DNA from 4 places in the Pseudogracilibacillus amylolyticus genome. Region 4 is predicted to be linked to each of the others. Evidence: riboswitches for the same ligand, from Rfam matches in the RefSeq annotation. Region 4 holds a riboswitch; each other region holds the start of a gene.
What was found. A riboswitch is a leader RNA that binds a small molecule or an ion and turns the genes downstream of it on or off. The one in region 4 is predicted to bind thiamine pyrophosphate.
Positions count from the first base shown of each region.

Region 1: it holds a riboswitch for thiamine pyrophosphate, as region 4 does, so the genes downstream of both, tenA (thiaminase II) here and thiW (energy coupling factor transporter S component ThiW) in region 4, are expected to answer to the same signal.
Region 2: it holds a riboswitch for thiamine pyrophosphate, as region 4 does, so the genes downstream of both, tenI (thiazole tautomerase TenI) here and thiW (energy coupling factor transporter S component ThiW) in region 4, are expected to answer to the same signal.
Region 3: it holds a riboswitch for thiamine pyrophosphate, as region 4 does, so the genes downstream of both, thiT (energy-coupled thiamine transporter ThiT) here and thiW (energy coupling factor transporter S component ThiW) in region 4, are expected to answer to the same signal.

Region 1 covers NZ_JBPPZG010000079.1:349-7,983, reverse strand. The annotation lists gene hemQ (hydrogen peroxide-dependent heme synthase) at 1-377, shown strand, start outside; gene ACPYKA_RS10390 (YdbC family protein) at 428-655, opposite strand; gene ACPYKA_RS10385 (DUF2512 family protein) at 955-1,401, opposite strand; gene ACPYKA_RS10380 (ribonuclease HI family protein) at 1,494-1,889, shown strand; gene ACPYKA_RS10375 (hypothetical protein) at 1,896-2,294, opposite strand; TPP riboswitch at 2,498-2,600, shown strand; gene tenA (thiaminase II) at 2,689-3,372, shown strand; gene ACPYKA_RS10365 (ABC transporter substrate-binding protein) at 3,448-4,452, shown strand; gene ACPYKA_RS10360 (ABC transporter permease) at 4,468-5,232, shown strand; gene ACPYKA_RS10355 (ABC transporter ATP-binding protein) at 5,232-5,984, shown strand; gene ACPYKA_RS10350 (hypothetical protein) at 6,007-6,162, opposite strand; gene ACPYKA_RS10345 (3'-5' exonuclease) at 6,426-7,034, opposite strand; partial or broken gene ACPYKA_RS10340 (group II intron maturase-specific domain-containing protein) at 7,457-7,635, opposite strand, start outside.
Region 2 covers NZ_JBPPZG010000197.1:233-6,546, forward strand. The annotation lists gene ACPYKA_RS16950 (HipA domain-containing protein) at 1-1,103, shown strand, start outside; partial or broken gene ACPYKA_RS16955 (IS3 family transposase) at 1,327-1,468, opposite strand; TPP riboswitch at 1,794-1,902, shown strand; gene tenI (thiazole tautomerase TenI) at 2,082-2,687, shown strand; gene thiS (sulfur carrier protein ThiS) at 2,693-2,896, shown strand; gene ACPYKA_RS16970 (thiazole synthase) at 2,938-3,702, shown strand; gene ACPYKA_RS16975 (thiazole biosynthesis adenylyltransferase ThiF) at 3,702-4,721, shown strand; gene ACPYKA_RS16980 (thiamine pyrophosphate-dependent dehydrogenase E1 component subunit alpha) at 4,787-5,704, shown strand; gene ACPYKA_RS16985 (alpha-ketoacid dehydrogenase subunit beta) at 5,738-6,314, shown strand, end outside.
Region 3 covers NZ_JBPPZG010000094.1:1,693-9,327, forward strand. The annotation lists gene ACPYKA_RS11485 (LLM class flavin-dependent oxidoreductase) at 306-1,310, shown strand; gene ACPYKA_RS11490 (hypothetical protein) at 2,180-2,809, shown strand; gene ACPYKA_RS11495 (methyl-accepting chemotaxis protein) at 2,835-3,887, shown strand; gene thiT (energy-coupled thiamine transporter ThiT) at 3,950-4,522, opposite strand; TPP riboswitch at 4,609-4,709, opposite strand; gene ACPYKA_RS11505 (3H domain-containing protein) at 4,884-5,429, shown strand; gene nagZ (beta-N-acetylhexosaminidase) at 5,455-6,744, shown strand; gene fabI (enoyl-ACP reductase FabI) at 7,018-7,635, opposite strand, start outside.
Region 4 covers NZ_JBPPZG010000028.1:2,426-10,060, reverse strand. The annotation lists gene ACPYKA_RS05145 (ABC transporter permease) at 1-687, shown strand, start outside; gene ACPYKA_RS05140 (GNAT family N-acetyltransferase) at 1,122-2,282, shown strand; gene deoC (deoxyribose-phosphate aldolase) at 2,307-2,981, shown strand; gene ACPYKA_RS05130 (hypothetical protein) at 3,052-3,363, shown strand; gene thiE (thiamine phosphate synthase) at 3,372-3,989, opposite strand; gene thiM (hydroxyethylthiazole kinase) at 4,002-4,748, opposite strand; gene thiD (bifunctional hydroxymethylpyrimidine kinase/phosphomethylpyrimidine kinase) at 4,745-5,551, opposite strand; gene thiW (energy coupling factor transporter S component ThiW) at 5,567-6,070, opposite strand; TPP riboswitch at 6,174-6,286, opposite strand; gene ACPYKA_RS05105 (CoA transferase subunit B) at 6,788-7,450, opposite strand; gene ACPYKA_RS05100 (CoA transferase subunit A) at 7,466-7,635, opposite strand, start outside.

The sequences.
Region 1 (7,635 bases), on a different contig from region 4:
ATCCGGAAATGTTGAAAAAACTATATCCGACGATTCCAGATTCAGAATATGTCTGCTTTTATCCGATGAGTAAATTACGTGGAGAAACAAATAACTGGTTTACATTAGAAAAAGAAGCACGCGGCAAAATGATGTTCGACCATATTAAAACAGCCAAACCATTTACGGAAGAAATAAAACGGATTATCACTGGATCAATTGGACTCGACGACTATGAATGGGGAGTCACCTTATTCTGTGATGATCCACTTCAATTTAAAAAACTAATTTACGATACCCGTTTTGATGAAGTAAGTGCAAAATACGGTATTTTTGGATCGTTCTATATTGGAAATTTACTTCCAGCAAATAAAATAGATCGCTATTTTTCAGTTTAAGAAATGAAAAAGTAACCGCATGTTGGTTGTGGTTACTTTTCTTATTATGATTAATCCAGTTCTTTTACATTATGTAATGCTTCTTTTAATTTTCCTAATTCATCTAAGCTAAACGTAATACCTTTTCCCATTTTCGTATGATCTTCTGACCAATCACGAATATCGTATTTTGGCTCCCTACCGTTCCAACTAACCAAATTTAATTCTTTCTTCCAACCCTTCGATCCTTCAGATAATACGGCGACGGTTTCGATAATTTCAAAGTTAAATGCGGACATTCGATTTTCTCTCCTTAATCATGACAAATTAATGCGACATTATGCATAAGGTGCACGCCACTAAGCATTTTTTTGAGTGACTACGCATCTTTTCGAGCCACTAAGCATCTTTTTTAGCCACTACGCATCTTTTCGAGCGACTCTGCATGATGGTCTGACCACTCGGCATCTTTGTAGGTGACTCTACATTAAAAATCCAATTTATAAAAATAATTATATCATCACTTAAAGGAAAAATACTCATTTATCTAAAAAAAACAAGCATGGATTCATCCACGCTTAAAAGTTTAATGAAATATTTATTTTTCCTTCCGTTCCTGTTCAATTTTTGTCGCCGCTTCTACATCCGATTCATCCGCGATTTCAGTCTGAAACCTTGTAGGAATGGGTGCTGGACGATCTGGTTCATGAACTCTATCCATCATATAAATATGGAAAACAGCCTCAGCAGCTGCTGCAATATATGCTGCAGCAAATGCCGGTAATAAAATGGAAGCCGTTCCTTCCACAACCAAGTTTCCTAAAACTAAATAAAGAACGAAATACGCAGCAAAATCCGCAACTGCTGCCACTGCTTTATTGATCCTTGGTAAAATAAACAGATCGCCAATATAAATAATTCCCGCCACCACTAACGTCATCAAAAGCAGGCGTCCAATTGTAGCATTAAAAAATATACCAAATATTGAAAACGTAATAACCCCAACACCAATAAATTTTATGACAAACGCCTTTAATTGTTCCATAAAATACCAAACACCTCTTTTTATCTCTTAGTATTTGGTAAAATATAATTTTTATACTATGGTAGAGATAGAAGTTTTAAAGGAGCGTTTTTATGATCGAGGTATATACAGATGGAGCATCAAACGGAAACCCTGGGATCAGCGGTGCAGGAGTTTATATCAAAGCTTATGGAAAACAATACGAATATTCGATTCCTCTTAAAGAAATGTCCAACCATGAAGCAGAATTCCATGCTGTAAATAAAGCATTAGAAATTTGTCTGGAAAAATTCCCCGATGAAATTTTATCCTTTCAATCAGATTCGCAAATAGTTGTCACAGCGATTGAAAAAAGGTTTGCCAAAAATCCGATTTTCAAGCAATTATTAGATGAGATTATGGAAAAAGCAAATCATTTTCCACACTTTTTTATTAAATGGATTCCAGGCAAACAAAATTTTCATGCCGATCAATTAGCAAAAAAAGCAATTCAAATACAGCAAAAATAGCTGGAACTATTGCTCATTGGTTCCAGCCATTACTTTAAAAATAAAGGAAGATTTTGCTGTATAAATTAAACTAAAAATCATGACTAATATCCCTATAGCCGCAAAAATAAACTTAAGTTCTCTGACCTCACTAATTCCCGCAACAAAAAGTGATATGAAGCCGACAAACCAAAGCCATAAGAATATCGGATTCGTTTTAATCTCAATCCTTGCATTTTGATTAACTTCGAATTCCTTACTAGCACTAAAACCCTGTTTCGCCCTAAGTTTAATACTGTTTTTGTCTGTCTGAATCAAATATTCCTCACTATTTTCTAATTTTTTTACCAGTTCACCATCAACTAGTAAAGAAATTTTCATTGCCGCACCCATGAATCCTGTTTTTCGTTTTACCTTTACTTCCAAACAAGTTCCCCCTTTGCTATTTATTAATTAGAGTATACCATTTTTGCTAATTATTATAGATCTTCCGAACGGGAAAGCCCACTGTCTTTTACTAATAAAACCACTTCTCTAAATGAACGAGCATTTCGAGACTGATAAGAAACATGGTAAGGAACTTGACTTATCCGAAATCTCTGATAGCATTAGTTTCAAATTAATAATTATTTTTCTACTAGGGGCGCCGGTATGGCTGAGATAAATGTAAATTTAGCACCCTTAGAACCTGATCTGGTTAAGACCAGCGGAGGGAAGTAGAATTCGCAAAATAATTGCGCTATTTTTTAGTGCATTAATTTTGAGAGTAGCTTCCTTCTACTAGTCTTTTAGAAAAAAAAGATTAGAGGAGGATTTTTTTATGAAGTTTACAGATCAATTGAAAGAAGCAACGAAGGAAAGTTGGGAGCAAAGTTTAAACCACCCTTTTGTCCAAGGGATTGTGAAGGGAGATTTACCGTTTGAGACTTTTAAGTTTTATATTTTACAAGATATTTATTACTTAAAACATTACGGTAAAGTGCACGCTATCGCTGCAAGCCAAGCAGATGATTTTCAACTTACAGCAAAACTTGCAGATAAAGCCCGTTATACAGCTGAAGCTGAGCTAACGGTACATAATGAGCATGCAGAAATTTTAAATATTACAGACAAAGATATTAAAAATTTCAAACCAGCTCCAACTGCATATGCGTACACATCGCATTTGTATCGGGCGACAATGACTGGTAGCTTAGCACACTCTGTAGCGGCGATGTTGCCATGTTACTGGCTCTATGCAGACATTGGGAAAAAGAATGAGAACGCAAATCCGGAACCAGAAATTTATCGAAACTGGATTAATATGTATGCTGGTGACAGATTCCAAAATTCGACCAATGAAATGATTGATTTGCTTAATACGCTCGTGGAAGATATGAGTGAAGATGAAAAAGAAAAAGTGAAAGAACAATTTGTCCTTGCAAAAGAATACGAGCTCCACTTCTGGGAAATGTCCTACACAAAAGAAACATGGCTGTCGAATAAAAAACATTCATTGAGCTAATTCGAACCGGAATAGCGCAAGTGTATGAAAGACAGTCGCTATACTTCTTAATTTATTTTTCCAGGAGGATCTTTAATGAAACGTTTTGTAACGACGATGTTAATTGCATTACTGAGTTTTATTCTTGTTGCTTGTAGCAGTGAAAAAACGGAAAAACAAAATGAACAAGTAAAATCAGACATAGGAGGTAAAAAAGTTTCCCTTTTCCTTGATTGGACACCAAATACGAATCATACCGGAATTTATGTTGCAAAGGAAAAAGGATTTTATGAAGAACTTGGACTAGATGTAGAAGTTTTACTTCCAGGTGAAGTGAGTGCAGAACAATTGGTAGCAACGAACAAAGGAGAGTTCGGTATTAGTTTCCAAACCGAAGTAACGCAAGCACGTGCACAGGATTTACCTGTTGTATCCATTGCAGCAATCATCCAGCATGACACAAGTGGATACGCTTCTCCAATTGACAAAGGCATCGAATCTCCGAAAGATTTTGCTGGAAATGTATATGGTGCTTACGGTTCCTTACTGGAAGAATCAATGATTGATCTTGTCATGTCACGTGACGGAGCAGATAAAAAAGATGTAGATATTGTGCAACTTGGTAATTCTGACTTTTTCATTGCAACACAAAAAGATATTGACTTTGTTAGCATCTTCTATGCGTGGACAGGAATTGAAGCGGAAATAAGGGATGTTGAGCTCAACTTCATTCAAAAGACTGATTATGCAGATGAACTTGATACGTATTCACCTGTAATTGTAACAAGTGAAAAATTGATCGATGAAGACCCAGAAACGGTGCAAGCATTCGTGGAAGCAACATTAAGAGGGTATGAATTTGCAATTGAAAAGCCTGTTGAAGCAGCAGAAATTTTAATTGCAGCTGAACCAGATTTAGATCCGGAACTTGTAAAACGAAGCCAGGAATGGTTATCTCCTCGTTATCAGGATGACGCGGAAAAATGGGGAATTCAAGATAGCGGTCGTTGGGAAGTTTTTGCAAAATTTATGTTTGAAAACGGCATAATCGAAAAAGAGATTGATGCAACTGAGGCATTTACGAATGAATTTATTAAGTAATCGGAGAATCTGCTTATGAAAAATAAATTTCTTTTAAAAAGCTGGCGACCTGCTGTTGCAATGGTAATTTTTATTGCCATATGGGAATTTTCTACTAGGGTTTTTCAAATAGAAACTTGGGTACTTCCCGCTCCTTCCGTTATTATATTGGAAATGCGGGAAGCCCTTCCTGCTTTTTTTCCGCATATGGTTTCTACCGTGAAGCTGGTTATGATCGGCTTTTCCCTAGGGACAACGATTGGACTTGGTGTAGCTACTCTTCTTCACCATTCCAACAGATTACGCAAAACGATTTATCCGTTTTTAATTTTATCGCAAAATATTCCGATTATCGTTTTAGCTCCATTATTATTAATTTGGTTCGGTCTAGGGGACACACCGAAAATAATCATTATCGCGATGACATCATTTTTTCCAATTGCTGTCGCTACTTTAAGTGGGTTGGGGCAGACAGATCGAGAACTTTTGCATTATATGAAAATGATGGGTGCATCAAAACGACAGTTATTTATGAAACTGGAATTTCCTCATGCGTTGCCGTCTATATTCTCAGGGATAAAAATTTCTGCGACGTATAGCATTTTAACTGGAGTTGTAGCAGAATGGCTCGGTGCTCAAAAAGGGATTGGCGTTTTTATGACACTTGCCTCCTCCTCGTACCGGACACCGCGTGTGTTTGTCGCGATTATTTTCACAATGATGCTTAGCTTAAGTTTTTTCGCACTAGTACTTTTGATGGAACGCCTTATTATCAAATGGAACAGAGAGGAAATCGAGTAATGAAACTTACCATAAAAAATATTAGTAAGTCATTTGGTTCTAAAAAAGTTTTGCAAAATATTTCGCTGGAGATCGAAAAAGGAGAATTTGTTTCATTGCTCGGCCCTTCAGGTAGTGGGAAAAGTACGTTATTTAATTTGATCGGTGGCTTACTTACTCCTGATGAGGGTGAAATTTTCCTTGATGAAAAAGTTATTACTAATCAATCAGGATATATCAGTTATATGCCACAGCAACCTTCCCTGTTTCCATGGCGCACAGTAATCGATAACGCCGTTTTAGGACAAGAATTATCGGGACAAACCGATGTAGAACTTGCGAAAAACTTGCTTGAAAAAGCAAACTTAGGTGATATGATCCACGCCTATCCACACCAACTTTCCGGTGGGATGAAGCAGCGTGTTGCATTTATCCGTGCTCTATTAAGTCCACAGACAATTATGTGTTTAGATGAGCCGTTCTCTGCACTGGATGCTTTTACCCGCTTCGACATGCAAAAGTGGCTGCTAGAAACATGGGAAGCATATGAACAGTCGATCTTTTTTATTACGCATGATATTGAAGAAGCATTGTTTTTATCGGACAAAATCGTTATCCTTTCTACGAGTCCTGCTGAAATAAAGGAAATCATTCACGTACCATTTGAGCGCCCTCGTGATGAGTCGTTATTACTCAGCTATTCCTTCTTAGATTGGAAGAAAGAATTGACTGAGAAAATTGAAAATGATAGCGAAAAAAGAAAAATAAGCTGAAACTATACAGCTTATTTTTTCCTTAACGACGTTTTCGCTTATTTTTCTTGCCGTGAATATTGACAAATTCACTTTCTTCCGCAGCCTCCACATCATGTTTCGGACTTGTATCGTATTTTTTTGCAATATTTCTTTGCTTCCCTTTATCCTTATTACGATTTTTATTTTCCTCAGACATCTAAGAAACCTCCTTGTTTCATTTCACATTTACTATGTGCAGTCTGAAAGGAAAATATGAAATTAAACGAAAAAGGGACTCGTGAATCTTGCCCCCGCAAGCGATCAACTATTAATATTCAACAGTTTTATAATACAGGCGTGAATATTGTTCACACATTTCGACTCGTGTTATATGCATTGATTATCCTTATTTCTTTTCATACAATTCGGTTTTAACATAATTAAATTTATTTGCTTAACCGAAGTTCCAACCACTTGTATTTAAAATAATGAATCTTGTTTATATTCCCTTGTTGCAATACCACACAGTCTGACTAAATCATTTAAACTTATATCACCAATCTCCTTTTCTTCTATAATTTTTATGAATATATAACTAGTAACAGTTGCATCGTATAAGGCTCTATGTCTTTTCATATGCTTTGTTGTCTTCACTAAATCACCTAATTTAAATCGATCAATAAGATCATCGAGTTTATGGCTTTGATGATTGCTATAAAGACGACGTGATAATTTCAATGTATCAATGATTATTGGATTATATGTGGGAAATTTTCTTTTTAAGAGCCTCCAATCCACGTTAACATTATGACCAATAAGAATAGATCCATCTAAAAAGTCCAATAAATCTGATTTAATATCATCAAAAGTTGGGGCGTTCTTTACATCCTCATCTTTAATATATACCCATGGTAACTTAGGAATAGGGCGTTTAGGATTAATAAGACTGTGAAAATAAGAATCTGGTTTAACAACTCCCTTTATTATCGGTACAGCTGCCACTTCAAGTATGTCTTCATTTTCTTTTTCTTGTCCACCAGTTCCTTCTAGATCAATTACAATATAATTGAATTTATCCCACCTTCTCATAAAATAGAACTCCTTTCTGAAAATATCTTCTTTACTAACACTCATCAGATTCGTTTGCTCAAGCTATAAGACATATATTTAATGCTGACTTATCATAATCTATAAACAATGATTAATTAATTATTTATACACTCATATTCCATTTTTTATTATTCGTCATATATTTTTCCAGTTCCGATTACAGGGTATCATTAGAGTTAATAGATTACAAGATGAATATATGGGAATCTTATCGACAAACTATGACATTATATAAATAAAAACTAAGTGAAAATTAATTTTCTTTAACAAAATCCCTACTGTGTACAATTCTTTTTAAAATTACAGGTTCCTTCTTTTTTCGAAAATCGAGTAGAGGGGAAAATTAATTTTCCGCCCCTCTCACACCACCGTACATACGGTTCCGTATACGGCGGTTCAATTTATATTACAGTATGAACTTCTAGATAGTGGTCTAAGGCAAAGGGGATGCCCCTTTGTTTTAGACGCTTGTTGGATAGAGCTCTATGGACAACTTTCGATTTTCCAATGAATCGATATCCCTTTCGACAGTATGTCAGACCCTTCGCCTCTTCTTCTGGAATTCCAAGTTGAACAAGAG
Region 2 (6,314 bases), on a different contig from region 4:
GGTGGGAATCAAGATCCATCCCTGCGAGTCGAGTTGGCATTGAGCGATTACTTGAAACATTAAATATAACATCAACAAAAAAACTACTTGATAAGTCATATGGATTAAGTTTATCTGATCAATATTGGATTTGCCCTGATAACTCTAATTTAAAATGGGATGACATTAACTTTTTTCATCATACCTTTTCAGAAGATGTAGGAAATCTTCTTTTTGATATGGAATATAAAGAAGAAAATATTAATTTATTGTCACCTGATAATACGTCTGATGGGTGGCTAAAAAAGAAATGGAAAATTATTGATGGTAAACGTGTCTTGATTAAAGGTGGTAGTGGTGCAACGCAACAAGAGCCATATAATGAAGTGTTCGCAAGTAAAATTTGTGAGCGATTAGGTATACAGCACATACCTTATACATTGATGGTTCAAGAAAATTATCCATATAGTATATGTGAAAATTTTATAAATCCTGATACAGAATTAATTAGTGCATGGTATGTTATGCAAACAGAAAAAAAGCAAAATCATGTTTCTGTTTACCAACATTATTTAAACTGTTGTGAGCGATTAGGTATTCCTAACATGGTAGATTTTCTTGATAGAATGATTGTATTGGATTATCTTATAGTAAATGAAGATAGACATCAAAATAATTTTGGAGTCATTAGACATGCTGAAACATTAGAGTTCATTGGCGCTAGTCCTATTTTTGATAGTGGAACTTCTTTATGGCACTCTAAACCATTATCATTAATTGGTGTTAATCAAAAAGTGAATTGTAAACCTTTCAAAAATAATCATGAGGATCAAATAAAATTAGTTCAATCTTTTGATTGGTTTGAACCATCTTCTTTGCGCGATATGGAAAGTGAATTTTATGATATAACAACGGATTCTTTGTTCATTGATGATAATAGAAGGGATCAGATTTGTTTAGCTTTTCGTAATCGAGTAGATATGCTATTAGAGTTTGTAAATAAGCGGTCAAAAGAAAAATACTTCATTGGCTTAGACATCCCAAATGATGTGAAAAAAGATGTAAAGTATAGTGGAGATTCTCAACCGCCAAGAAAGAAGAAATTTCGTGATCTTGAACGGTAATCGAATGCCAATCAAAAAGGAAGATGAGCTTAGAGAGGATTTCATCGAGAAGTTATTGAATGAATAAAACGGACTTATAAACATACCTATGGTAATCTCGCAAATCAACTATTTAACTGTTTTATTTATTTCAGGTCACTATATTTACGTTTTCAGAATAAAAACATTGATAAGTCAACGTTTGAGATCATAGAAAATCATTTTTTGATGGGTGTTTATCAAAACTGCCGAAACTTCGCTTAGATTCAACATAAACACGTTTTACTTCTAGTAAGCGCTTCTTTCTTTTCTTTTTTTGACTTTTTTCGAACGCTTACGCCAATGATAAAACCACTTTTCGTAACACCTAATACTTGGCACATCTTAAAATATTTCCTACCTATATTGAAAATTTTTTAAATTAGCTTTACAATATCTTATATAATAGATAGTATTAACATCAAGAAATAAGTTCACATGGTTTGAGACATATACATGCGACAATCTTGATCAACTTATATCACTTGCTGATATGGTCGACTGATTAGGTAATACACTTGAAATGATTTATCGAGTGTATGCCCATTCGTTCCAAAAAATCTAACAAAAAACAGTCCGTGCCTTTAGTGAAAGCGTATCATTTGGGGTTGAATAATAAATAGTCATCTTTAAACATTGTTATATCAACTGTTTGAAGTGACTCATAGATATTTTTATTACTAGGAGTGCTTGTGAAACAAGCTGAGATCGAAGTGTGACTTCGGGATTCTTATAACCTGATCTAGTTAAAACTAGCGAAGGGAAGTGATGTATTGCTATTTTAGACTTGCTATTAGCAAACCACTTTCCTGTACATATTCAGAAAAGTGGTTTTTTTGGCGGATAGGAAAGTATAAAACTTTCCTACTGCATAAGTGCAACTAAGGCACCCGCCATTAAAGGCTTGGCCAATGCCAAGTTTTCTAAATTATAAGTTAGTTAGGAATTAAAGGAGGTCAAATGAAGGGCTTACATATAATTTCAACTGGAAAACAATCAACTGATGAATTTGTAAAAAAGGTTAAAGCAGTTCATGCAAAGATAGACTTTATTCATATACGTGAGAGGAATTGGACTGCCAAGGATCACATTACTGTTATAAAGAAACTTATTGCGGCTGGAATAGACCCTAAAAAAATTATTATTAATGATCGAGTTGATATTGCCGTAATAGGGCGTGCAGGTGGGGTACAGCTAACGTCTCACAGCCTAGATGTGCGTGATGTTAAAAAGTACTTCCCTTCTTTACAAATAGGTTGTTCTGTCCATAGTGTAGAGGAAGCGTTAGAGAAGGAAGAGCAAGGAGCGGATTATTTAATTTATGGTCATATTTTTGAGACAAATTCAAAAATCGGACTAGCTCCACGTGGACTAAAAGGTTTAAACAAAATTACTAGCCGTGTCAAAATTCCTGTCATCGCGATAGGCGGGATTACACCAAATAATCTCTCTACTGTTTTACAAGAGGGAGCAAGCGGCGTTGCAGTTTTGTCAGGGATATTGCTTGCAGAAAATTGTACAATTGCTGCCGTTAAATATCGGGAGAAATTAGCTGAAATGAGGTGAAATGAATGAAATTACATATCAATGGTTCCGTAGTAGAAATACCTGGAACGATCAAAACGATTTCAGAATTAATTAATCATTTTGATTTTAGTACTCCTGTCATTATTGTCGAGCATAACAATGTTATTTTACAAAATGGGGAACATGAAACCACTAAAATAAATGATGGAGATAAAATTGAATTTGTTCAGTTTGTTGGTGGAGGTTGATTTTGCCAGATGTATATAAAAAATAAATGGAGGGAAAAAAGATGTTAAAAATAGGAGATTACGAGTTTACATCAAGATTATTTCTTGGAACAGGTAAATTTTCAGATTTTGATATACAAAAAGAAGCGGTACTTGCATCAGAGACAGAAGTGTTAACATTTGCAGTAAGAAGGATGAATATTTTTGAGCCTAGTCAACCAAATTTTTTAGAAAAGATAGATTTAGATAAATATAAATTTTTACCAAATACCGCCGGAGCAAAAACTGCGGAAGAAGCGGTTAGAATTGCGAAATTAGCACAAGCTTCGGGGATTTGTCATATGGTAAAGGTTGAAATTATCGGCTGTGATAAAACATTGCTGCCTGATCCTGTTGAAACATTGAAGGCGTCAGAACAACTTTTAAATGAAGGGTTTACCGTTTTAACCTATACATCAGATGATGTTGTACTTGCTAGAAGGTTGGAAGAGTTAGGAGTACACGCTGTGATGCCGGGCGCCTCACCAATTGGTTCTGGGCAAGGGATCATTAATCCATTAAATTTGAGTTTCATTATTGAACAAGCTGCTATTCCCGTTATTGTTGATGCTGGGATAGGTTCCCCGAAAGATGCTGTTTATGCAATGGAGTTAGGGGCGGATGCAGTGCTGTTAAATACAGCTGTTTCCGGGGCAAAAGATCCGGTTAAAATGGCAAAAGCGATGAAGTTAGCAATAGAGGCAGGGAAGCTGGGCCATGAAGCTGGTAGAATTCCGATGAAAAGAACGGCGACAGCAAGCAGCCCTTTAGAAGGGATTAGCTTATAATGATGGACCGTTACTCTAGACAAATTTTGTTTTCTCCTATTGGGGAAGAGGGGCAGCAAAAATTAGCAAAAAAGCATGTGTTAATAGTAGGGATCGGGACACTTGGTACCCAAAGTTCTGAAATGCTAACAAGAGCGGGAATTGGAAAACTAACCATTGTTGACCGTGATTATATCGAATGGAGTAATTTACAAAGACAACAATTGTATACGGAGGAAGACGCAAAAAATCGTACACCAAAAGCAGTGGCTGCAAAAGAAAGGTTGCAGGCGATTAATTCAGAGGTTGAAATAGATGCAAGAATTATGGACGTAACACCGATTGAATTAGAAGAACTCGTAGAAGGCGTAGACTTAATTTTAGATGCAACCGATAATTTTGATATTCGGATGATGGTAAATGATATTTCACAAAAACATCAAATACCGTGGATTTATGGCTCTTGTGTAGGGAGTTATGGAATGAGTTTTACGATCATTCCAAATGAAACACCATGCCTTCATTGTCTAATGGAAACAGTCCCCGTTGGCGGACCGACTTGTGATACTGCAGGTATTATCCACCCAGCCGCAAGTCAAGTTGTTGTGCACCAAACGACGGAAGCGTTAAAAATATTGACCGATAATTATGATGCTTTAAGAAAAAAAATAATTTCTTTTGATGTTTGGACAAATCAAATTGTCCAAATGAATGTTTCATCAATGAAGAAAGTGGATTGTGCCTCTTGTGGTGAGGAAGCTACATACCCATTTTTACAATTTGATGAGCAGACAAAAACTGCTGTTTTATGTGGACGGTCATCTGTGCAAATTAGACCGCCAAAAGTGCAGCAACGTAATTTGAAGCAACTAGCTCAACAGTTGGAAAAAACAGGCGGAAAAGTGGAAGCGAATGCTTTTCTTTTATCTTTTACAATCGACGATGAAAGAATGGTTGTTTTTGAAGACGGAAGAGCACTAGTTCACGGAACGAATGATGTTGAAAAAGCAAAGACATTGTATCATCGTTATTTGAGTTAACTAAGGGATGTGAAATTGTGCAATCCATAGCAGGCGCTCGGAATTTTATTGAATTATATAAACAAATGATTCGCATTCGTTATTTTGAAAAAGAAGTGGAACGGAATATGAAAAAAGGACTGTTTCATGGTACAACACACCTTTGTATTGGGCAAGAAGCTACAGCGGTTGGGGTTTGTTCTATGTTACAAGCAGGCGATAAAATTACAAGTACCCATCGAGGCCATGGACATTCCATTGCCATGGGCGCAGATATAAATAAAATGATGGCAGAAATATTCGGAAAAGAAACTGGCTACTGTAAGGGGAAAGGCGGATCGATGCATATTTCCGATGTGGAGGCTGGTAATTTGGGCTCTAACGGAATTGTCGGTGGCAGTATTCCGATTGCTGTTGGCTCTGCACTAACAGCACAGTTAGAGGGGAAGAATGAGGTAACCGTTTGTTTTTTTGGAGACGGCGCCACAAACGAGGGAAGTTTTCATGAAGCTTTAAATCTTGCATCTATCTGGAAACTGCCGGTTGTTTTTGTTTGTGAAAATAATGAATACGGGATGTCCAGTCCGATTAAAAAAATGACCAATATTAATGATTTGTCGATACGAGCTGAAGCATATGGTTTTCCTGGTGTAACAATCGATGGCAATAATCTTTTAGATGTAATGAAAGAAGCAGAAAAAGCGATGCAACGAGCCAGAAATAGGGAAGGACCGACACTTATTGAAGCGAAAACATATCGATTTAGCGGACACTCAAAAAGCGATAAACAACTTTATCGTTCAGCTGAAGAAGTGAAGGAGCGGAGAAAAAAAGATCCCATTATGCGATTTGAACAGATTCTTATTCAAACTTGTGAAATAGTAGAAAAGGATATGTTAAAAATTAAACAAGACATTCAAAAAGAAGTAGAGGATGCAACTATTTTTGCTTTAGAAAGTAAAGAACCAAGTATGGAAGAGCTTTTTACAGACGTTTATGCATAAAAAGTATGAGCTCATGCTTAAGGGGATGATTGGATGCGTGAGTTAACCTATCTGGAAGCAGTCAGGGAAGCATTAGCACAGATAATGAGACAAGATAAAAAAGTGTTTTTACTAGGTGAGGACATTGGAGAGTATGGGGGAGCTTTTGGAGTTACAAAAGGTCTATTAGAGGAGTTTGGTGAGGAGCGCGTCCGAGATACACCAATTAGTGAACTCGGTATTACTGGTGTTGCAGTTGGGGCAGCATTAACAGGAATGCGACCAGTCGTAGACATTCAGTTCTCAGACTTTTTGACATTAGCACTAGACCAAATTGTCAACCAAGCTGCAAAAATTCGTTATATGTATGGCGGAAGGGGAAGTGTTCCACTCGTTGTCCGTACACCAAGTGGTTCTGGAACGGGTGCTGCAGCTCAACATTCCCAAAGCTTAGAAGCATGGCTGACACATATACCCGGGCTTAAAGTGATCCAGCCATCTTCAGCTTACGATGCGAAAGGGTTACTTATCTCGGCAATAGAGGATCCTAATCCGGTCATTTTTTATGAACATAAATTATTGTATAAAAAGAAAGCCGAAGTTCCGATTTCACCGTACACGATTCCCCTTG
Region 3 (7,635 bases), on a different contig from region 4:
AAAGCTATAGCTTTCCCCATTAAGGTCGGGCTTTTTAAGGGTTCCACATATTCATCCTGTACCTAAAGGTGGGCTAAAAATCCTGCATGGGCTTTCCCGTATCAAAAATTATGTAAAAACTTTAGTTATTTCCCAGGAAATAATCATTTATTGTCAAAGTTTAGCTTCTTTTATTTGTAATCATTTTTGATTGTTTTAAAACTAACCCTTTCAAAGAGAACAATCACATAATCTGCTATTTACTTGATTGTTTGTTAAAATGTAAATCAGAAAAGCAAACAAGGTTTCAAAAGGAGAATTTAAAAATGGCAAATATAAATATACCCGTTTCAGTTTTAGATCTTGGACCTCTTAGAAAAGGCGAAAGTACGAAAGAGGCAATTGATTCCATGGTTAATTTGGCGCAAGCGACGGAAATAATGGGGTATAAACGTTTCTGGATTGCCGAACATCATAATACCGCTTCATTAATAAGTTCAGCTACGTCTATATTGATTAAACATATATTAGAACATACTGAAAAAATTAGAGTTGGAGCTGGTGGTATAATGTTACCTAATCATGCTCCGTTAGTTGTAGCAGAACAATTTGGAACAATGGCAAACATTTATCCTAATCGTTTAGATTTGGGCTTGGGACGAGCTCCAGGTACAGATATGTTAACTGCAAGTGCACTAAGAAGATCTCATAATGAGGATTCCGTATATTCTTTTCCAAAAGATATCGAGGAGCTCCTTCAATACTTTGGGTCAGATAAAGATCAAGGACATGTAAAAGCAAACGTAGCTATTAATACAAATGTACCGCTTTATGTTTTAGGATCTTCTCCAAATTCAGCTTATTTAGCAGCTGAACTAGGATTACCTTATTTATTTGCATCCCATTTTGCGCCAAGATATATGGAAGAAGCGATCTCCATATATCGTAAAGAATTCAAGCCATCAGTCTATTTAGATTCTCCGCATATGACGGTATGTCTTAATGTAATTGCTGCAGAAAGTGATGAAGAAGCAAAAAGGGAGTTAACAACGTTACAGCAATTTTTCTTAAATGTTGTCCGTGGAGGCCAGGAACCATTACTTCCACCTGTTGATAATATGGATGAACTTTGGAGTTCACAAGAAAAGGCAGCAGTTTCATCGATGACTAGTGTGACCTTCTTGGGAAACAAGGATTCTATCCGAAAACAATTGACGAATTTCCAGGAAAAATATAATGTTGATGAAATCATGGCTGTCACGTATATTTTTGATCAAGATAAACAAAAACGTTCCTATGAAATATTTAAAGACGTTGTTGAAGGGAAATAATACTTTTAACTGTGTACTTCTCTATCAGCTATTTTGCGATTAGAGTTGCTTCAAACGGACCGTCTCCCAAAAGAGAATTCTTAGCCGCATTTATATAAGGAAGAGTTAATTTTACTTTAGAATCGCATTAATTGTGGTTCTATTTTTGTTAACTTTTTCAGTTCTTGTTCGACTAGATTTTAACGTTAGATGGAGTAGATCTATATAATGTGTGACGTTTGCTGCAGTGATTTCGAATAGCGAATGTCTTACCGCAACGGACGAAAATACATCACGAATTGATCGGCTGTCATTCTTCATTATGGAAAGCGACTTTAGCATCCCTTTGCAGTTACTCTGCATTTTGAGAAACGACTCAGCATCCATTGGTCGCCACTCTGCATGTTGGAAAACGACTCAGCATCCCTCGGTCGCCACTCTGCATGTTGGAAAGCGACTCAGCATCCCTTGGGATCCACTCTGCATTATGGAAAACGACTCAGCATCCATTGGCCGCCACTCTGCATTTTGAGAAACGACTCAGCATCCCTCGGTATCCACTCTGCATTTTAGAAAACGACTCAGCATCTATCGGCCGCCACTCCGCATTTTGAGAAACGACTCAGCATCCATTTTCATCCATTCCGCATTATCGAAAACGACTCCGCATTAAGTCACTCATTTTATTGATGCGAAAGTTGAGTTACTCATATCCATTCCCATTATTAACTTTTCCTTACATAAACAAGCATCTTTTTTCAATTATGAAACTTTTGTACAGGGTAGGCATTTTCCCTTGGGGCTTATATCTGTTATCATAGGGAAAAAGGATCACTTTTAAAGTCCTAACTTATTCACTGATTAAGTAGAATGAGAGATAAGGAGGAAAAATGTCGAATAAAAATGTTCTTACTCGAAGATTGGGCTTAATTATTATGAGTATTCTTATTTTTTGTATTTTAATTATTTTTCTTTCAATGTATAGTGCGAATTATAAGGAAATTACTAAAGCGGCGGGGGTAGAATTATATGGCTGTGCGAATATTACAACAGCACTAATTGACCCTGAAGATCTCGCTAGAATTAAAGCAGGTGATACAGAGGCGGCTAAACAGGTAGGCGAAAGTATTGACTGGACGATTCAACATAAAAATATTTTTGAAGGACAATACATAATGGATCTTGAGGGGACACTTTTAGCTGTTGATGAAAATATGTTGGAACAAGGTTTTAATTCGGGTGATGCTTTTTATATTAGTGATGAAGATTTGGAGCAGCTTCAAATAACAAAAGCACCTGTTTACTCAGAAGTGTATGAGTTTGGTGGGATGAAACGTTTAACAGGGTATGCACCTATTTTTGAAGATCATGATCCGGATAAAGATATCATCGCTATTAGTGCAATTGATTTTGAATCTAGTATCTTGCATTCTCGTACATGGGATATGATTAAAGGGAGTTTTTTTAACCGCAATTATTCCTATTTTATTAGCTGGTGTAGCGACAATTTTTCTTATTAAAAAAACAACACAGCCTCTTCATTCAATTGCAAATTTTGCAAATCGTGTTGCTGAAGGTGATTTGACAGTTGAGAAGTTATCGATAAAAAATAAAGATGAGATTGGTCAACTGTCCAACGATTTAAATAAAATGGCAGATAATCTGAAGGCGATTATCGGAGATCTGTCGTTAAGTTCGACGCAAGTAGCCGCTACTTCAGAAGAATTGTCCGCTAGTGCAGAAGAAGTTTCTGTTACAGCAGAACAAAATTTACATTCCATCCATCATGTAAGGTCGGGATCAGAAGAACAGGTAGGTATTGTACATAATGCGAACCAAATTTTGACGATAATTTCTAATAACACAGAAGGTATGAATAACAAATCTAAGGATTTACATATAGCTTCTGAAAATGCTACTGAAAAAGCTGGGTACGGCGAAAAAATGATTCTTGAATCTATTAAACAAATGGAAACTATTAATTTAAGCTCTGTCCAAATGTCTGACTCGATGGGAAAACTGAGCGATAAATCTGACGAAATTAGTGATATTGTTAGTATTATTACGAAAATTTCAGAGCAGACAAACTTGCTTGCACTAAATGCTTCTATTGAAGCTGCACATGCCGGGGAAAGTGGAAAAGGCTTTGCGGTAGTAGCAAATGAAATACGAAATTTAGCGGAGCAATCGGCTGAAGCGACTTTAAAAATCGGTGGCTTAATTCATGATATTCAAACCGATACGATAAATGCTGTAGAAGAAACAAGCGCAAGTATTGATTCTGTGAAAATAGGAACTGATATTATCCAGGATGCTGGAAAGGCTTTTCAAGACATTAAAACATCGATTAATGAAGTATCGACTGAAATAAATTTGATGAATAATGGAATTTCACAAATAACAAATGATGTGGAACAGATTGCTGAATTAATGAAAGAAATAGAATCAATTTCAACAGAAACAGCTAATAACACATCTGGAGTTGTATCACAATCAGAAGAACAAGTTGCTGCCATCGAAGAAGTTACCTTAGCAATGGAACAATTGTCAACGATGGCGGAGGATTTAAATAAACGAACACATCAATTTAAGGTTTAAAATTATTCAATAAAAAATAGATAACCATTAATTAAACAGGTTATCTATTTTTTACATATATTTTAATTTTTAAGTAGCATTCTTGGTTGTTTGTTAAATAAATAATAGATAATAATAATGCAAATAATCATCGCCGGAATCATGTACGAACAATTATAAATAAAGGAGTATAGCCAAGCTGGTTGGCCTTCAGGTACTGAGTCGGCAAAGAATATAAATCCTGCAAAGAAATGGGCAAGAAAACGTAATGAACCCCCGACAAGAATCCCTGCAATGATAAACTTCAATAACTCTTTTTTATTCTGTTGTTTCACAGCCTGTTGAACAGATTTTGCAAAAATTCCCGCAAATCCTAAGACAGTAAAAGCAAATCCATATTCAATTAATCCTTGCCAAAAATTAAGAATATACGCGTCTCCTACTGCAATCTGCAATATACCCCATAAGAACCCTGAAAGGATTCCGCCTTTTAGACCCCAACGAAAGGCGAGAATGAATACAGGAATCATTGCTAATGAAATAGAACCACCAGCTGGCCAAAGTTTAAATTTTAAAAAAGGAATAATATCTAAAAGCAATGCTAAAGCTGTCAGAATGGCAACTTCAATAAAAAATAAAGTACGGTTCGAGCTCATTAATTTAACACTCCCCCAAATTTTTAATACAAAAAAGCAATTCTACGGGGAGCTTGATGGTATCCGTTTAGATTGATTAATTTTTCCCATCAAAAAACCTACATCCCTACGCTAGTATTAACTAACAGGTTCGAAGGGTAAGAACGATTTGTTCACTCTCAGCCGAATGGCTCCCCCTGTAGACATTACAATTTCTGCTTTTTCATTTTCATTTCTTATTTTAGCTCATTTCAAATTGTTATTCAAACCAACTATTCAATAGTGACACTGTATAACGATCAACAAGTTAATTAATCTGTGATAAGATGTGAACAAATAACTATGAAATAATCATCATCAATAGTAAAGGGATGGAATATAAATGGAAAAAAGGATAAATATGTCCGGCGACGAACGTAGAAAATATATCATTGATTTGCTGAAGCAAAATGATAAACCACTAACTGGAAAGATGCTTGCGGAAAAAACAGGTGTAAGCAGGCAAGTAATCGTAACAGATATTGCTTTACTTAGAACGAGTGAAGAACCAATTATTGCGACTAGTCGAGGGTATTTATATTATCAACAGAAAGCTCAGAATGACACATTTCGCAAAGTGATTGTTTGTAAACATACACCTGAGGAAACGAAAAAAGAGCTTGAACTTATGGTAGACTGTGGTGTTACCGTTGTAGATGTGATTGTAGAACATCCTTTTTATGGCGAATTGATCGGCTCGCTTATGGTGAAAAGCAGGTATGAAGTAGAACAGTTTGTCCAGAGTTTTTCACAAAATAATGCTGCGCCACTATCAATTTTAACTGGAGGCATTCATTTACATACGATAGAGTCAGATTCACAAGAAAAAATTGATGCTGCTTGTAACGCCTTAAAAAAAGCAGGTATTTTAGTAACTGACAATATTTGATGCACGTGATACAAGAGGTGATTTGGTGAAAAGGTTAGTAGTTTCCATGATCGCTATAATCGTTAGTTTGATTGTGTTTTTTATTATGAGTCAAGATCCAATGATTACCTTAGAAGCGAATGTTGGAAATGATTTAAATAACCTGGTTTCAACAAATCCACAGCGAGAAAATATAACGAAAACGATGAAACAATTAGAGGGAGAAACTGAAGCTAGTATGGATAAAAATGAAGTCGATGACATTTCCAAAAAAATTAAAAAAATGACGTTGGATGAAAAAATTGGTCAGCTTATTATTGGTGGAATAACAGGTACAACTTTGACTGACCAAACAAAGAAATTGATTCATACGTATAAATTAGGTGGTTTTATTTTATTTTCAGCTAACTTAGAAGAACCGAATCAGTCATTAAACTTATTAAATGATTTAAAAATTGAAAATAAACAGAACAACATACCGCTTTTACTTAGTGTGGATCAAGAAGGTGGCACCGTTACAAGGCTACCAAATTTATACGATTTACAAACAAATGAAGAAATTGGGCTAAAAAACGATAAGGAGTTTGCTCGAAAAATAGGTGAAGTATTGGGAAGGCAAGTAAAAGCTTTTGGTTTTCAAGTAAATTTTGCCCCAGTAATAGATGTGAATAACAATCCAAATAATCGTGTAATTGGAGAGCGCTCATTTGGAAGTAATCCCGAGCTGGTAGGAGAACTCGGGGTTGAAACGATGCAAGGGATGCAAGCAGAACAAGTAATTCCTGTAATTAAACATTTTCCTGGTCATGGGGATACGCATATCGATTCTCACGAAGAATTGCCTGTAATAGATAAAAGTATGGAGGAATTAAAAGATGTTGAATTAGTTCCTTTTAAAGAGGCGATTGATGCAGGTGCAGATGTAGTGATGACAGCTCATATAATGCTCCCGCAAATAGGAGACGCTCCAGCGACACTTTCAAATGAAATAATTACTGGCATTCTAAGGGAAGAATTTCATTTTGATGGTGTCGTCATAACGGATGATGTAACGATGGATGCTATTTTAAATGATTATGAGATTGGAGAAGCAGCAGTACATGCCATAAAGGCTGGGGTAGACATTGTTTTAGTAGCCCATCAATATGAGAACGTAACAGCTGTTTTTGAACAGATAAAAGCAGCTGTTCTAGCTGGTGAAATAACAGAAAGTCGCTTAGAAGAAAGCGTAAAAAGAATTTTATTATTAAAAGAAGAATACGAAATAGAGGATAAAGTTATAGAAGAAATTAATGTAGATGTTTTAAACGAAGAAATTGTCGAATTATATGAGTAAAATAAATAAGATCTTCAAAAGAAAAAGGTAACGCAAGTCGTTCTCGTATGCCTTTTATTGAACGGAATTGACTGGAGGAAACCCGCGCATGCCCTTTATCAGATAGAATTCACTTGAAAGATAATACAAGGTGGTCTTGCGTTTCCTTTATTGAGCAGAACCCACTTGAAAGGTAACGCAAGACGCTTTCACGTGCCCTTGTGCGCCTCGATTGGATCTAAGAAGAACGCAAGAAACAATTTTACGACGAACTTAACACTAATGATAATTGAGTTACAGCCCCATAATATGGTATCCAGAATCGACATGGATTACTTCGCCAGTAATTCCACGTGCAAGATCACTTAATAAAAACATCGTTGCATCTCCTACCTGCTCTTGATCGATATTTCTTCTAAGTGGAGCTTTTTCTTCAATAACAGAGTGGATTTCATTCAAACCAGATACCCCTTTAGCAGATAACGTACGTATCGGTCCCGCTGATACCGCATTTACACGGATATCATTCTTACCTACATCTTCGGCCAAATATCTAACGCTTGCTTCTAGAGATGCTTTAGCTACTCCCATAACGTTATAATTTTTTACAACTCTTTCCGCACCTAGATAAGATTGTGTTACAATGCTTCCACCTTCAGTCATTAATTTTCTTGCTTCGTTTGCAACTGCTACTAAGGAGTAGGCACTTATTTCTTGCGCAAGTAAGAATCCTTCTCTAGATGTTTCCGCATATTCACCTTGTAACTCTTCACGATTTGCAAATGCAACTGAATGGACAAGACCGTGAATCGTTCCTACTTTCTCTTTAATTTCTTGAAAAGCCTCTTTAATACTTTCATCACTAGCTACATCACAAGAAACTAATAGTTTGGCTTCGATATTATTTTCAAC
Region 4 (7,635 bases):
GGGGAAATCGTTGAAATTGATGGAAATCCGTACAAGTTAGTAGGTGTCTACAAATCTACTATTCCAGAAGAGTATCGTTGGGACAACGGAGAAGGATTAATGCCTCGAACATTAAATGGGATGATGTTTGGAGCGCCTGAAATACAGCAAATTCAGATTTTAGCTAGTAGTGCGGAAACATTAACAGAAACTGCAGAAACGGCTGCTTCTCGTCTTACAGAATTGAAAAATTTAGAGGATGGGATGTACACGTATTGGGATATGAGTGAATATGAAGAAGAGTTTCAATCATTTTATCTTATCATTACACTCGTTATCGGTAGCATCGCTGGTATTTCGTTGCTCGTTGGAGGTATAGGTGTAATGAATATTATGCTCGTATCCGTTACAGAAAGAACACGTGAAATTGGCTTACGTAAAGCAATCGGAGCAACAAGAGGTAGGATACTTTCGCAATTTTTAATCGAAGCAATGACGATTACATTGCTCGGTGGAATAATTGGAATCGGAATTGCGATGTTGGTTACTATGGTCGCTTCGCAGTTTTTACCTTTTACAGCCGTTGTAAGTCCAATCGTCGTGATGATCGGTGCTGGGTTCTCAGCACTAATTGGAATCGTGTTTGGAATCTTACCAGCAAATAAAGCATCAAAATTAAGTCCGATAGATGCACTTAGACATGAGTAATAGACGCTTGTTCTTTAAAATAATCTAACGTAAGCATAAGTCGGAGGGCACGGGAGATTTCTCGTGCTTTTTGATTAGCAGATAGGAAACCAGCATGGCACTCCTTTAGCGAGCCACGATCTATCTTGAAAATAGGTTTGTTTTCATACAAAAGTATAAAACTTTCCTATCTGCTAGTGCAACTCATACTCTCACCAAGGCTTGCACTTACTTAGCATAAGTGCAACATCACCTCTGGCTTTCGCCAAGAAGGCCGACTAAGAACAGGCTCTCTGCCTAACCGTCGGCATACCCCTAGTGATAAGGGCATGTTTTCTTTAACGATAAGCCAAGTTTTCTAAGGTTGTATTAGAAAGGTAATTAGTTCACTTAATAGCATTGACGATCATGTTATCTTTCACTAGAATGAAACTAACAAATGAAGGAGGTAGCAGATGGAGGGTATAAAAAAGTTATCTAAAGAAAACGTTGAAGAAATTATATCTCTTTCACAATTTGCCTTTCAATATACAATGAGTGATGAACGACGTAAGGTGAAAATAGAGGAAGTCGAGCGTCACTCAATTTTAGGGTATATGGTAGATGGGGCTTTAGCGGGGAAACTGCATATTATCCCACTTGAAATGTATATCAATGGGGCAGTCTACCAAATGGGAGGGATTGCTTCTGTCGCGACATGGCCAGAATTTCGCAGACAGGGGATTGCAAAAAAGTTATTGTTAAAGGCCTTAAAAGAAATGAAGCAAGCTGGACAAACGATTTCTATCTTAGATCCTTTTCATGTTGGGTTTTATAGAAAGTACGGATGGGAATTATCATTTATGAATCAACGTTATACAATCCCACTTAGAATATTAAAAGAAGATTGGAATGGAAATGGCTATATACGAAGAACAGATGATATCTCATTACTTGATTCAATCTACAAGAAGTACGCAAAACAGTATAATGGCATGCTTAAACGGAATGAAAAATGGTGGGAACAGCGCGTACTTACAGATGAAGTGGCACAGATTAGAGTGGCTTATCACGAGACAGGTCATCCAGAGGGATATATCATCTATAAAGTGAGAGATGAAGTATTTACTGTGATAGAAATGGCTTATACGTCGTTAAATGGGATGCATTTGCTTTATGAATTTATTGGAAATCATGATTCCATGGCTAAAGAAGTGAAAATGATCGTTCCTGAAAATGATTTACTGCCTTATAAATTAAAAAATCCATTTTTTAAACAAGAGAAAGAAACCTTTGCGATGGCTCGGATTGTCGATGTGGATAATTTTTTAAAAGATTACCCATTTACAGAGGCAGAAGGTTCCGTTCACATTTTGATTGAAGATGAATCTTTTCCTGAAAATAGTGCCTGCTATCACATTCGGACACAGTCTGGGAAAACAGTAGTAACGAAAGTAAAAGGCTTAAGAAGTGGCGATATCAACTGTACGATTCAGCAATTCACATCGATTTGTCTAGGATTCAAACGCCCACAAGAGTTATTGGCACATCATTTAATTGATGGGAAGGTCTCGGCAATCGAACAATTAGAGAAAATGATTCCGCAAAAACAAACATTTCTAACCGACTTTTTTTAATCGATGAAAGAAAGGGAGACATAAATGGTAGAAAAACGTATAGCAAGTATGATTGATCATACACTTTTAAAACCGGAGGCGACAAAAGAGGACATCGTAAAACTTTGTGAAGAAGCAAAACAATATGAGTTTGCAACAGTTTGTATTCATCCATCGTGGGTACGTACCGCTGCAAAAGCATTAATGGGTACGAATGTAGGGGTAACTACGGTGATTGGGTTTCCATTAGGGGCGACGAGTACCTTTGCCAAGGTTGCTGAAACTCGGGACGCCATTGCTTCTGGTGCAACGGAAGTCGATATGGTTATAAATATCGGTGCCTTAAAGTCAAAAGATGAGACGACAGTTTATCACGATATTAAACAAGTTGTTTATGCTGCTGCTGGCCAAGCTGTTGTCAAAGTAATCATTGAGACGGGCTTTTTAACGGACGACGAAAAAGAGCATGCTTGTTTACTAGCAAAAGAAGCGGGTGCAGATTTTGTAAAAACTTCTACTGGGTTTGGACCGGGGCAGGCAACAGTAGAAGATATACGCTTGATGTGCCAGACTGTCGGTCCTAAAATGGGAGTAAAAGCATCGGGTGGGGTGCGTGACCTCGAAACTGCTAAAGCGATGATAGAAGCGGGTGCGAATAGAATTGGTGCGAGTGCAGGAATTGCTATCGTAACAGGGGCAAAGGGTAGCAGTTCATATTAATTTACTAATAACATAAAAAGCCTAAATCTCATATCGATTTAGGCTTTATCATATTAAGGAGATTATGAAATTGGAAGGTTTAGAAATTTATTTATATATGAGAATAATTTTAATTATTTTCATTTTGAGTTCTGTGATCATATTATTTTTATTAATAAGTCTCTTGAAACGTAAAATGGGGGCCAATACATTGATAGTCGGGCTTTTTTCCATTACTGCAATTTTAGTTTCTGGACTAAATGTCGTCATAATGGGTTATCTAGGTGATGGTATTTATCCAGCAGGCGATTCCATCATATTTTATTTATTTTTAATTGTTGTAGCTCTAAGCAGCATAAATATTTTATTGGCCTTTTCACAATCCGCTAAACGGACTGGATAATTATTTTATCAAAGCGAGCTTACAGTAGTATAAATATTTTCTGACTTCGTAATCGCCGAAATAACAGCAACCCCGTCTGCTCCTGCTTCTATCACTTGCTGGGCATTCGATGTATTAATCCCGCCGATGCCAACAATAGGAAGATAGCGGTGCTTGTTTCGTAAAAATTTTATCCAATCAGTACCGACAGCAGCTTTAGCATCGTCTTTTGAAGTTGTTCCAAATATCGGGCCTGCTCCAACGTAATCGACTAAATGAATCGGGCTTCTTTTTAACTCTGCTTCATTAGAAACAGATAAGCCAATAAGTAGATTTGGAAATTCGCTTCGTAAGTTAGCGATTTTTTCATCATCTTGGCCGACATGAATCCCATCAACGTCAAGTGTTGTTGCAAGCTCCACATCATCGTTAATGAAAAATGGAATATTGTGGTTACGACAAAGCGCACGTAATTTTTTCCCAAGATCTATTTTTGCTTCATCGTTAAGCGATCCTTTTCCTTTTTCTCGAAATTGAAAAGCGGTAATACCGGCGTCAATTGCTTCTTGTAAGATAATTTCTGGATCGCGGTCACAATCCTGGCTACCCATTATAAAGTATTTTCGTAAATAATTTTGCTGTGTCATCTTATTTGCTCCTTATTTTCCAAGTTCATCGATAAAGGCAGGGAGGAAGGTACCTGTTCCGTTAACCTCGTTTCTTATAGCAGCATTTTCTGCAGCTGCACCGTAAAAATGAACTGCTTCATAAGCGGCATCTATTTTTTCTGTTTCGGTTGTTAAACAAGCGGTGAGAATGGAGCCAAGGAGGCATCCTGCACCTGTAATTCTAGTTAAATACTCATGTCCAGTTCTGTTTGCTTTAACTTTTCCGTTATAACAAATAATATCAATTTCACCAGTCACAACAGCTAAAGTATTATATTTCTCCGCAGCTAGTTGAGCAATTTTTTCCAATTTTGAAATATCATCATCAATGGATTCTACACCTTTTGTTTCCCAAGCGACTCCAACTAAATGCGCCATCTCACCGGCATTGCCCTTAACAGCAGTAAAAGAAATGTTTTCAAACAATGTCCGAATTGCTTGTTTTCTAAAATTAGAAGCGGCAACACCAACAGGGTCAAGGACGACTGGAATCCCTCTTTCATTTGCAGTTTGTCCAGCGATTATCATTGCTTCAAGTTCTTTTTCTACAATTGTCCCGATGTTAATGAGTACACCGTTGGCAATGCTCGCCATATCACGTGCTTCCGCCGGTTCTTTTGCCATGATTGGAGAGCCGCCGAAAGCCAGCAGTCCGTTTGCAGTAAAGTTCATGACAACTTGATTCGTTAAATGATGAATTAACGGCTGTGCTTTTCTTACTTGGTCGATTGCCTTCATAGTTTAATGGTTTCCTTTCTCACTGCAAAATGATTTGTTGGTCCGTTTCCTTTACCTAAATCAAACGATTGTTTAATTGCTTCGGTCACATAGTGTTTACTTTTTTCAACTGCTTCAATCAATGAAAGACCATGACTTAGATAAGCAGTGATTGCAGCGGAGTACGTGCATCCTGTACCATGGGTATTTACTGTATCAATGCGTTTTTCTGTAAATGTATACATTTCTTTTCCATTATATAAAAAATCAACCGCATCCCCGACAAGATGTCCGCCTTTTACAAGCGCAGCGCCCGCACCATATTCATGAACAATTTTTTTAGCAGCATCTTGCATCGCTTCAGTTGAAGTGATTTTTTCACCGGTTAAAAATTCCGCTTCAGGTATATTAGGTGTAATTACTTTACAAAGTGGCACTAATTGGTCTCGTAAGTAAACTCTTGCATCCTCATTTATTAATGCATCCCCACTCGTTGCAACCATAACAGGATCAATAACAAAAGGGATATCCTTGTCTTTAACTTTTGCTTGAATAATTTCCATCATCTCAATATTGGCAATCATTCCTGTTTTAAATGCATGTACTGGCATATCAGAAAAAACAGATTCTAACTGATCTTCAATCATCTGTAAAGGAAGATGATGAATACTTTGAACCCCGGTTGTATTTTGCGCAACTACTGACGTAATGACAGACATGCCGTAACTTTGTAATTCTTGAAAAGTTTTTAAATCAGCTTGAATTCCAGCACCCCCTGATGGATCAGTCCCTGCAATTGTTAAAGAACAAGCTACTTCTTTCATGTTAAGCAACTCCTTTTATAATTTTTGCTCATTTTTTAATTGAATAAAATTTTCATATTTAACGCGAGAAACGATAAATAAAGCAATTCCAGCACCTGTAATACTGCTTACTAAGAAAGGGGGAATGAAAAATAAGGCACCAAAAGACGTTCCCATTAAAATTTTTGCAAATGGAACGGAGAATAACGCACCAATAATTCCTGTTCCGACAACTTCACCTAGTGCGGCAAAGTATTTTTTTCCAAACTTTTTGTAAAGGTAACCGCCTAAAAACGCACCAATCATTCCACCCGGGAACGCAAGTAATGATCCTAGTCCTAACATATTTCTAAGTAGTCCAATCACAAAAGCAATTGTAACAGCTGGCCCAGGGCCTAGCATTACCGCAGCCAAAACGTTCACTGCATGTTGGACCGGATAAGCTTTCGCAACACCAGCGGGAAACCAAATCAATTGAGATCCCAGCGTTCCAATAGCTACTAATAGCGCCATCGTCGTTAGTAATCTTGTTTGATTCATTGACCTCCTCCTCTTAAACCAATTCGAAAGGGGTGTTAGCTTATAAAATAGTAAAAAACCAGATTCAACACGGAACCTGGTTTGTAGTTAACTAAACTTAAACATTAACAATTTACTACTTCCCTCCGCTAGTATAAACTAGATCAGGTTCACAAGAGTTAGAAATAATCTGCATTTCTTCTCAGCCCGCATATTTGGGCACCCCTAGTAGTGTACATATGAAATTATTCACTCCAAAGCCATTATAGCAGAAATCATTTTTATTGTCATATCGGGCTATACTTGTGTTTTAATTCATGCAATTATGGGCGGCTAGAAAACATGCTTAGTGGCTGAAAAAGATGCGGAGTGACTCGTTCGATATGCAGAGTCGCCGTAAAAGATGCAGAGTGGCTTATCCGCAATGCAGAGTCGTCGTAAAAGATGCGGAGTGGCTCGTTCGATATGCAGAGTCGCCGAAAAAGATGCAGAGTGACTCGTTCGATATGCAGAGTCGTCGTAAAAGATGCGGAGTGACTCGTTCGATATGCAGAGTCGTCGTAAAAGATGCGGAGTGGCTCGTTCGATATGCAGAGTCGCCGAAAAAGATGCAGAGTGACTCATCCAACATGCAGAGTCGCAGTAAAGATGCAAAGTGGCATGTTCAACATGCAGAGTCGCGTACACGCAAACATAAAAAATCCCACTCATCTTTTTGGCGAATGGGATTTTTTAGATTTAATATGCTTTTTCAAGTAATTTTTCACTAACGGTTAGTTCTGCTTCTGTAGAATTTACGACATCCTCTACTGTAAATCCATCTGCAACTTCAAGTAAGACGAGACCATTTTCTGTAACTTCTATGACAGCTCGATCCGTAATAATTTTATTTACGACACCTTTACCTGTGAGTGGCAGGGTACACTCTTTTAAAATTTTCGGTTCACCGTCACGGGTAACATGCTCCATAATAACAATGATTTGTTGGGCACCGTGAACAAGGTCCATTGCACCACCCATACCTTTAATCATTTTTCCTGGAATCATCCAGTTTGCTAAATCACCAGTTTCGGAAACTTCCATTCCACCTAAAATGGCGAGGTTAATATGACCACCACGTATCATCGCAAAACTTTCAGCATTATCAAATAATGCAGCTCCATCGATCATGGTCACCGTTTCTTTGCCAGCATTTATTAAGTCTGCATCAATTTCTTCTTCAGTTGGATAAGGACCAATTCCAAGAAGGCCGTTTTCTGACTGAAGCACGACATGTTTATTATCCGAAATATAATTGGCAACTAGAGTCGGCATACCAATCCCTAAATTCACATAGTATCCGTCCTTAATTTCCTTCTCCGCTCGACGGGCGATTTTTTCACGAACTTTTGCTTTACTCATGTTTTCACTCCTCACTTAATTATTTGCCGTGGCAACTGTTCGTCTTTCAATCCGTTTTTCCTGATCACCCTGAATAATTCGTTGCACATAAATGCTTGGGGTATGAATATAGTTAGGGTCAAGTTCACCGACTTCTACAAGCTCCTCCACTTCAGCGATTGTTACTTTTCCTGCCGCCGCAATAA